3 regions of the Allobosea sp. 2RAB26 genome follow, and region 2 is predicted to be linked to each of the others. Evidence: predicted binding sites of a transcription regulator. Region 2 holds the regulator's gene; each other region holds the start of a gene.
What was found. Region 2 encodes LexA, which represses DNA repair genes until DNA is damaged. Its sites were predicted from a motif close to TGTTCNNNNTGTGTTCNG; they were not measured.

Region 1 (3,276 bases), on a different contig from region 2:
GTTCGGCCAAACTCTATCTCTCTCCGGTCGCAGCGACCGAGGACAGCGATGGTGAGCGCGCCATCGTCTATGCGCTGGAGACCACCTCCGAGCGCAAGCTCAAGGACAATATCGACCAGGCCCAGAAGATGCAGGCTGTCGGCCAGCTCGCCGGCGGCATCGCGCACGATTTCAACAACGTGCTCCAGGTCATCATCAACGCGTCCGAGTTCCTGCTCGCCAGCCACAAGCCGACCGACCCGTCCTTCCCGGACATCATGCAGATCAAGCAGAACGCCTACCGGGCGGCCTCGCTGGTCCGGCAGTTGCTCGCCTTCTCGCGCCGCCAGACGCTGCGCCCGCAGGTGCTCGAGCTCGGCGATGTGCTCTCCGATCTCTCGCTGATGCTGAAGCGCGTCGTCGCCGACAAGGTCTCGCTCGACATTCGCCAGGGCCGCGACCTCTGGTCGGTCAAGGCCGATCTCGGTCAGCTCGAACAGGTCATCGTCAATCTCGCGGTCAATGCGCGCGATGCCATGCAGGACGGCGGCAAGCTGCAGGTCCGCACGCGCAACGTCGCAGCGGAGGAATGCGCCGGGTTCGGCCATCAGGCCCTGCCCACCGCGGACTATGTCATGCTCGAAGTCGAAGACAGCGGCACCGGCATCCCGGCCGAACATCTCGACAAGATCTTCGAGCCCTTCTTCACCACCAAGGAGGTCGGCAAGGGCACGGGCCTCGGCCTTTCCATGGTCTATGGCATCGTCAAACAGACCGGTGGCTTCGTCTTCGTCGATTCGACCCTCGGCAAGGGCACGACCTTCCGCATCTTCCTGCCGCGTCACGTGCCGACGGAAGAGGAGATCGCCGCCGACAACGCCGCCAAGGAAGCGCCCAAGAAGGTCGCAGCCGATCATACCGGCGCCGGCGTCATCCTGCTGGTCGAAGACGAGGACGCGGTGCGTGCGCTCAATGCCCGCATGCTGATCTCGCGCGGCTATACCGTGCACGAAGCGGCCTCGGGCGTGGAGGCGCTCGATATCTTCCTCAAGCATGACGGCAAGATCGACCTCGTCGTCTCCGACGTGGTCATGCCCGAGATGGACGGCCCGACCCTGCTTGGCGAGCTACGTCAGCGCAACCCGGCCACCAAGGTCGTCTTCGTCTCCGGCTACGCGGAGGAGGCCTTCCGCAAGAACCTGCCGGAAGGCGAGCAGTTCCACTTCCTGCCCAAGCCTTTCACGATGAAGCAGCTGGTCGAGACAGTGAAGGCCGCGATGAGCTGAGGCGCGAGGCCGCGCAGGTAGCGAGGCGCGGCGTCCACGAACGATGCGGGCAGCGCGATGTCGGACGGGAACTCACGCAGATACCTGATCCTGCTTCTCGCCCAGACCCTGTGTGCGATCGTCGTGCTCGCCAATGTGCGGGGCATTTTCCTCCTGCTGATCGACAATATCGGAACGATCATGACTGCCACTCGCGGCAGCGCGTTGCAGACCGCGCTCGCGGTCCTGATCGGCCAGGCCTGCTACTGGTGGCGCCTGCGTCATGTGACCATCCCCGCCACCTATGGCGGCCTGGTGATCGGCCACTTCGTCTCCTTCGCAGCCCGGATCGGCTTCATCTTCGGCGGCGCTCTGTTCTCGCTCTATTATCTCCGGCACGTCCCGGAGCTCGATCTTGGCTATCTCGATCTGAGCTGGCGCGGGGCGCTCCTCATCGCCGTCATCTTCGCGCTCTACTGCTACACCCTGGAGCTGGAGCGGCTCGGCAACGCGATGCAGATCCGGGCCATGCAAGCGAAGGGCGACAGCCGGGCTTGAACAGCTCTGCAGGGAGGCGATGAATGAGAACAAAAAAAGAACTTGAAGACAGGAACAAACCGTGACCATATTTGCTCACGGCGCACATTGAGAAGTGATCGCGCCCCTGCCATAAGGAGCGCACGTTGTGAATCAGGCAAATCTCCGGCTCGTGGAAGGCTCTTCGATGGACAAGGCTAAGGCGCTCGATGCGGCGCTCTCGCAGATCGAACGGGCTTTCGGCAAGGGCTCGATCATGCGCCTGGGCAAGAACCAGCAGGCGATCGAGATCGAGACCATCTCGACCGGCTCGCTCGGGCTCGATATCGCGCTCGGCGTCGGCGGGCTCCCCAGGGGCCGCGTCATCGAGATCTACGGACCTGAATCCTCCGGCAAGACCACGCTTGCGCTCCACACTATTGCCGAAGCCCAGAAGAAGGGCGGCGTTTGCGCCTTCGTCGATGCCGAGCACGCGCTCGATCCGGTCTATGCCCGCAAGCTCGGCGTCAATCTCGACGACCTCCTGATCTCGCAGCCCGATACCGGCGAGCAGGCGCTCGAGATCACCGACACCCTGGTTCGCTCCGGCGCCATCGACGTGCTGGTGGTCGACTCCGTTGCGGCCCTTACGCCCCGCGCCGAGATCGAAGGCGAGATGGGCGATGTTCAGCCCGGCCTCCAGGCGCGCCTGATGAGCCAGGCCTTGCGCAAGCTCACCGCGTCGATCTCGCGTTCGAACTGCATGGTCATCTTCATCAACCAGATCCGCATGAAGATCGGCGTGATGTATGGCTCGCCCGAGACCACGACCGGCGGCAATGCCCTGAAATTCTACGCCTCCGTGCGCCTCGACATTCGCCGCGTCTCGACGCTGAAGGAGCGCGACGAGGCCACCGGCAACCAGGTCCGCGTCAAGGTCGTCAAGAACAAGGTGGCGCCGCCCTTCAAGCAGGTCGAGTTCGACATCATGTTCGGCGAGGGCATCTCGAAGGTCGGTGAGCTGATCGACCTCGGCGTCAAGGCCGGGATGGTCGAGAAGGCCGGAGCCTGGTTCTCCTTCGACAGCCAGCGCCTCGGCCAGGGCCGCGAGAACGCCAAATCCTTCCTCAAGGCCAATCCGGACGTCGCGGCGCGCATCGAGGCCACGATCCGGCAGAATTCAGGCCTCGTTGCCGATCGCATCCTCGATGAGGCGACACCTACCGACGATGATCTCGACGAGGGCGACGCCTGAGCCTCATCTCCGCGTCGGCGGCAGGGTATTTTCGTCGGGCGGCCTTTCGGGGCCGCCCGTTTCTTTTATGCGCCAAGGCCTTGTCACGGGAATTCTGGACAGGTGCAAAGCCGCTGACTAGAACCGATCCCAACCAGCAGGCCCGCCCGGCCACCCATCCTGAAGCAGAGTTCGAATTGCGATGAGCGGCGTCAACGAAATCAGGTCCACCTTCCTCGATTATTTCAAGTCGAACGGCCATGAGGTGGTGCCGTCGAGCCC
Region 2 (3,276 bases):
CTGGTTACTGGCAAGCGCGGCCTCATCACGGAGGCGACCAATATCGACCTGCGCGCGGCCGGAATCTATCATATCATCTCCATCTCGGGCCTTCACATGGTGCTGGCCTCCGCCACGATCTTCGGCCTGGTCCGTGGCCTGCTGGCGCTATCGCAAACGCTGGCATTGCGCTGGCCCATAAAGAAACTCGCCGCCCTGGCCGCGATGCTCGGCGCCACGGCCTATTGCATCTTCTCGGGAGCCGAGGTCGCGACGGTGCGCTCGCTGATCATGACATTGGTCATGCTCGGTGCGATCCTCGTCGATCGCCCGGCGCTCAGCATGCGCAATCTGGCTCTCGCTGCGATGATCGTTCTGCTGCGCGAGCCCGACGCGCTGCTTGGTCCAAGCTTCCAGATGTCCTTTGGCGCTGTCGCGGCGCTGATCGCCTTTGCCGAGCGCTGGGAGGATCGCGGCCAGTCCGAGGCGCCGGCGAACCTGCCTTGGCCGCTACGGCCGATCTGGATCGCGGTGGTCGGGCTCACGGTCACGACCGTGCTGGCGACGGTCGCAACCGCACCGTTCGGTGCCTATCACTTCCAGACCTTCAACCCCTTCGGTCTGCTCGGCAATGCGCTCGCCTTGCCCTTCGTTTCCCTGATCGTCATGCCTGCCGCTGTCTTCGGCGTGCTCGCCTATCCTTTCGGCCTGGATTGGCTGGCTTGGGCGCTCATGGGAGTCGCTTCGGATTATGTGCTGCAATCCGCGCGCTGGGTTGCGGGATTCGACCACTCCGCAGTGATCATTCCTGCATTCGGGGCCGCGGCGCTCGCATGCTTTGCCGCCGCGCTCCTCTGGATCACGCTCTGGACGACACCGCTGCGCTTCCTGGCCGTCGCCCCCCTGATCGCGGGACTGCTCGTGGCAGCGAAGCCCGACAGGCCCGACATCCTGATCGAACGCGATGGTTCCGGCATCCTGGTCCGCGGGGGCGATGGTCGCATGATCCTGGCGGGGCATCCGAGCCGCTTCGTGCTGCAGCAATGGCTGAACGCAGATGGCGACAATCGCCGGCCTGACGACAACAGCCTGCGGGAAGGCGCGGCCTGCGACACGTTGGGTTGTGTCGTCCGCAGCAAGGATGGACGAAGCGTTGCCTTTGCACGTGATCGCCTGGCCATCGTCGAGGACTGTCGGCGCGCCGATCTCGTCATCACGCCGATTCCGTGGAACGCTCCGTGCGCAGCACGACTGATCGACCGCAGGGCATTGTCGCGCCATGGCGCGACCGCCCTTGTCGGCAACAAGGGCGGCTGGCGTGCCCATCTATCAGAGCAGGATGGTGTCGATCGTCCCTGGAGCCGCAAGCGGGAGCGGCCTGCAAGCACGCCGGCTTTGCCGCTGGCGGCTGTCGAAGAACACGAGCCGCTTCAGTAGCGCCGCATCAGGTTGACCAGGCGGCCCTGAATCTTGACTCGGTCCGGTCCCAGCACCCTTGTCTCATAGGCGGGATTGGCAGCCTCGAGCGCGATCGAGGAGCCGCGCTTGCGCAGTCGCTTCAGCGTTGCTTCCTCGTCATCGATCAGAGCCACGACGATATCCCCGGTATTGGCCGTGTCCTGACGCTTGATCACCACCGTATCGCCGTCGAGAATGCCGGCTTCCACCATCGAGTCGCCGCGAACCTCGAGGGCAAAATGTTCACCGGGGCCAAGCATGTCGGCAGGTAGTGCCACGCTATGGCTGCGGCTCTGGATGGCGGAAATCGGTGTACCGGCGGCAATCCGCCCCATGACCGGAATCGCAACCGTGGAGCGCACATCTTCGTCCGGGGGCGGTGCGATCGGCCGGACCTTGCCAAGCCCCCCCTGGACGACGGAGGGGCTGAACCGTCCGCGCGTCGCCTGAGGGCCGCCGGCCCCTTCGGGCAGCTTTATGATCTCCAGCGCTCGGGCTCGATTGGGAAGGCGGCGAATGAACCCGCGCTCCTCCAGCGCCATGATCAGGCGATGGATACCGGACTTGGAGCGCAGATCGAGCGCGTCCTTCATCTCGTCGAAGGAGGGGGGCACCCCTGTCTCGCGCAGGCGTTCCTGGATGAAACGAAGCAGTTCGAACTGTTTGCGTGTCAGCATGGTTCCCGCCGGCGCTCTTTGTATGGAATCGAAACAAAGCACGAACACCATACAGGTTCGCGTTGTGTTCCGCAAGCGCGCTCAGCGTAGGCGGATGATCCGGCAGTTGTCGCCTTTGTTTGCCGGCGCAGCAAACGATTCGCGAATGAGCAGCGCGTCGGCGCGGGCAAGAGTGGCCAGCATCGATGAATCCTGCTTGGCGAAGGGCGTTGCCAGCCATCCTTCCGGAGTGAGCGTCAGTTCCGACCTCATATAGTCCCGCCGCTCATCATTTGCCGGCAAATTTCTTCCGACGATTGCAGGCTCACTCAGATCGCGTTCGGGTTCCGGTACGCCCAGGAGGGTCCTGAGCAGCGGTACGACGAAGAGATGCCCGCAGACGATGGACGAGACGGGGTTTCCGGGCAGGCCGAGCGCGACCATGCGGCCGAGGCGGCCCATCATCATCGGCTTGCCCGGCCGCATGGCGATCTTCCAGAAGCCGAGCGCCATGCCTTGACCGATCAACGCTGCCTGGACGAGATCGTGCTCACCTACCGAGGCTCCTCCGAGGGTGATCAGCACATCGGCATCGGCCTTTCGTGCCTGGCCAATCTTGTCGGCGAGATCGGCATGATCATCGCGGGCAATCCCGAGATCGAGCGCCGTGCCGCCGGCCTGCTCGACCAGCGCGGCGAGCGCAAAACTGTTGGACGCGACGATTTGGTCGGGTCCAACCGGCTCGCCGGGCTGGACAAGTTCGTCGCCGGTCGCGAGGATCGCGACCAGTGGCTTGCGACGCACAGTGAGCATGGGGTGGCCCATGGCTGCCGCGAGGCCGAGGCTCGCACTGTCGAGCCGGCTGCCGGCGAGAAGCAACACTTCGCCCTCGGAGAAGTCCAATCCTGCCTGACGAACGAACTTGCCGCGCTCGGCGCCCTCGCGCACGCGGATCGTCGCAGTGCCGACGCCGTCCGCATTCTCCTGAATCAGGATCGTATCGGCGCCCTCCGGAATCGGAGCACCGGTGAAGATGCGAACAGCCTCATTGGAGCGGACCATCCCTGAGAAGGAACGACCGGCAGCCGATTCGCCGATGACACGCAATTCATTTGCCGGCGCAATATCGTCTGCGCGAACGGCGTATCCGTCCATTGCGGAGTTGGCAAAGGGGGGCTGGGTC
Region 3 (3,276 bases), on a different contig from region 2:
AAGCTTCTCGACCATGCCGACCGGGCCGGTATCCAGCCCCGCCTCCATCTTCATGACGCAGATGCCACTCTCGGCATCGCCCGCCATGATGGCCCGCTGGATCGGGGCAGCGCCGCGCCAGCGCGGGAGAAGCGACGCGTGCAGGTTGAGGCAGCCCAGTTCCGGCAGATCAAGGATCGCCTGCGGCAGGATCATGCCATAGGCGACGACGACCGCGACGTCGGCCTGATGCGAGGCGATCACCTCGGCAGCTTCGTCGGTCTTCAACGTCTTCGGCGTGAACACCGGAATGCCGAAGCGCTCGGCGGCGCGATGCACCGGGGACGGCTTCAGATCGAGACCACGACCGGCCTGCGCCGGGGCGCGGGTGTAGCAACTCACAACCTCGTGGCCCTGGCCGATGATCTCGGTCAGGGTCGGCACGGCGAAATCCGGCGTGCCCATGAAGATGACGCGCAAACTCATGCGAACAGCGCCGCTTTCTGATCGATACGGATCATTCAGGCCGCGCTGTCGCGACGCGCCGCCTTGGCGAAACGCTTGGTGACACGCTCGCGCTTCAGCCGCGACAGGTGATCGATGAAGAGCACGCCATTGAGATGGTCGATCTCGTGCTGGAGGCAGGTGGCGAGCAGGCCGTCCGCCTCGATGTCCTGCACCTTGCCGTCGAGATCGAGATAGCGAACCTTCACCCGCGCCGGACGCTCGACCTCCTCGTAATATTCGGGGATCGAAAGGCAGCCTTCCTCATGGATGTTCAGCTCCTTGGAAGACCAGGTGATTTCCGGATTGATGAAGGTCATCGGCGCCTTCTCCTCCTCCGGCTTGGCGAGGTCGATCGTCAGCAGGCGCAGCGGCACGCCGATCTGGATCGCGGCCAGGCCGATGCCGGGTGCGTCATACATGGTCTCGAGCATGTCGGCGGCGAGCGCCTTGATCTCGGGCGTGACGGCCTCGACAGGTTTCGAGACCTGGCGCAGGACTGAATCGGGCAGGATGACGAGAGGGCGAATAGCCATAGGGCGCTCGAACCGGTTTTTCTTGCTGACGCCGCGGACATAAGCACTTGTTGGCGGGTGGTCAAACCGTTCCGCTTTCGTTCGGCATGCGCACGCGAATCGGCTAATCTGCCGTCATGAACGGAATTGCCTTCACGCTGCTCGAGCGGCCGGTCAGCTGGAGCGAGGCCGCGCTTGCCTTCGCCGGTAGCAGCCTGTTTCTGCTTGTGCTCGTCGCGTTGTCGCTCTGGCGCAGTTCGCGCGGGCGAGCGATCGAGGCCGTCATCGCTGCCGAACGCGCCCGCGAGATGGACGACAAGGTCGCCGAGATGAACCGCATGCAAGCCGAGATGACGGGCCGGATGCAGACGATGGCCGAGATTCTCTCGACGCGGCAGGCCGACCTTGCCCGCCTCGTCGCCGAGCGGATGGATGGTCTGCGCCAGCAGGTCGGCTCCGGGCTCGAGCAGAACGTCAAGCAGACCACGGAGAGCCTCGGCAAGCTGCAGGAACGGCTTGCGGTCATCGACGCTGCCCAGAAGAACCTGACCGACCTGACCAGCGAAGTGGTGACCCTCAAGGACGTGCTCTCCAACAAGCAGGCACGTGGCGCCTATGGCCAGGGCCGGATGGAGGCGATCATCCGCGACGGGCTGCCCGCCGCCTTCTTCTCGTTCCAGCCGACGCTCTCGAACCGGAACCGGCCGGACTGCCTCGTCACCCTGCCAGGAGACGGGCGCGGCCTCGTCATCGACGCCAAATTCCCGCTGGAGAGCTTCACCATGCTGCGCGAAGCGCGTGGCGAGGAGGCAAAGAAGGCAGCGGGCGTGCGCGTGCGCGGCGATGTCGGCCAGCACGTCAAGGATATCGCCGAGCGCTATTTCGTGCCCGGCGAGACACAGGACATGGCCCTGCTCTTCGTGCCGTCGGAATCGATCTATGCCGACCTGCACGAGCATTTCGACGACGTGATCCAGAAGGCCCATCGCGCCCGCGTCATGGTCGTGTCGCCGTCCCTGCTCGCCCTGGCGATCCAGCTGATGCAGTCGCTCATTCGCGATGCCCGCATGCGCGAGGAGGCTCGCGTCATCCAGACCGAGGTTGGCAGGCTCCTGACCGATGTCCGCCGGCTCGGCGAGCGGGCCGAGAAGCTCGACCAGCATTTTCGCCAGGCGCAGGAGGATGTCGCCGGCATCCGCACCTCGGCCGGCAAGATCACCAGCCGCGGCGACAAGATCGGCGCGCTCGAATTCGATGAGCCTGCGAAGAGCGAGCCGTCGCTACCCTTCGCCAAGGGGCTGGAGCTGAAGGCCGCCGAGTGATCAGCCGCGGTTGAGCACGGCCGAAAGCTCCGGCTTGACGTTCAGCGTCTGGAAGACGACGCAGTAGCGCTCGGTCAGCTTGAGCAGAGTGTCGAGCTTGTCCTGTGGGGCGTCGCTCTCGACATCGAAGGACAGGCGGATCGCCTTGAAGCCGACGGGCGCATCCTTGACGACGCCGAGCGTGCCGCGGAAATCGAGATCGCCCTCGGCCCTGACCGTTCCCTTCTTCAGTTCGATTTCAAGGGCGGTCGCGACCGCCTTCAGCGTCACGCCGGCGCAGGCGACCAGCGCCTCAAGCAGCATGTCGCCGGAGCAGAGCTCGGCACCGGTTCCGCCGGTCGCCGGGTGCAGCCCGGCCAGGGCGATCGCGCGGCCGGTCTCGACCTTGCAGGCGATATGCTGGTCGTCGAGTTCGCCACGGGCCTTCAGCGTGATCACCGCGGCGTCGGGCGCCTCGCGGTATTTGTCCTTGAGCGGAGCCTGGAGGGCGCGAAGCGCGGTGACGTCCATGGGTCTCAACCTTCTTCAGACGAGCGGCGATGTGCCGCCGTGATAAGCCTGTCGCCGACGCGGGGCCAGCCCCAACCCGGCATGGGCGTCTCGCGCCTCACCACCACATGCCTGCGGTCTCGGCCGCCTTGTGCTGATGCGGCTCTCCGTTCGCGAGGGAACGATCGAGAGTGCGCAGGACCTCGCGTTTGCTCGCCTCGAAGGCTGGAGAGAGTCTGTCGCGCGGACGGGCGAGAGGATTGTCGAATTCATCGAAGATGCGGCCAGGGTTGGGCTGCATGACGATGATGCGATCTGCCAATGTCACCGCCTCCTCGACATCATGGGTGACCATGACGACGGTCGGCCGGCTCTCCTCCCAGAGCGCCAGCAGATGGCCGTGCAGGCTTGCCCGCGTCGTGGCGTCGAGCGCCGAGAAAGGCTCGTCCATCAGAAGCAGCTTTGGC

Region 1: a site for LexA is predicted at 1,828-1,845, ahead of recA (recombinase RecA). Genes of this name have one in related genera too.
Region 3: a site for LexA is predicted at 1,087-1,104, ahead of AB4118_RS13550 (DNA recombination protein RmuC). Genes of this name have one in related genera too.

The regions. Positions count from the first base shown of each region.
Region 1 covers NZ_JBFRGS010000010.1:156,897-160,172, forward strand. Annotated here, with positions in the region: gene cckA (cell cycle histidine kinase CckA) at 1-1,265, shown strand, start outside; gene AB4118_RS20605 (hypothetical protein) at 1,323-1,802, shown strand; gene recA (recombinase RecA) at 1,969-3,015, shown strand; gene alaS (alanine--tRNA ligase) at 3,197-3,276, shown strand, end outside.
Region 2 covers NZ_JBFRGS010000012.1:74,940-78,215, reverse strand. Annotated here, with positions in the region: gene AB4118_RS22315 (ComEC/Rec2 family competence protein) at 1-1,416, shown strand, start outside; gene lexA (transcriptional repressor LexA) at 1,410-2,114, opposite strand; gene AB4118_RS22305 (molybdopterin molybdotransferase MoeA) at 2,196-3,276, opposite strand, start outside.
Region 3 covers NZ_JBFRGS010000006.1:219,039-222,314, forward strand. Annotated here, with positions in the region: gene fmt (methionyl-tRNA formyltransferase) at 1-465, opposite strand, end outside; gene AB4118_RS13545 (peptide deformylase) at 501-1,019, opposite strand; gene AB4118_RS13550 (DNA recombination protein RmuC) at 1,136-2,320, shown strand; gene AB4118_RS13555 (OsmC family protein) at 2,321-2,830, opposite strand; gene AB4118_RS13560 (ABC transporter ATP-binding protein) at 2,928-3,276, opposite strand, start outside.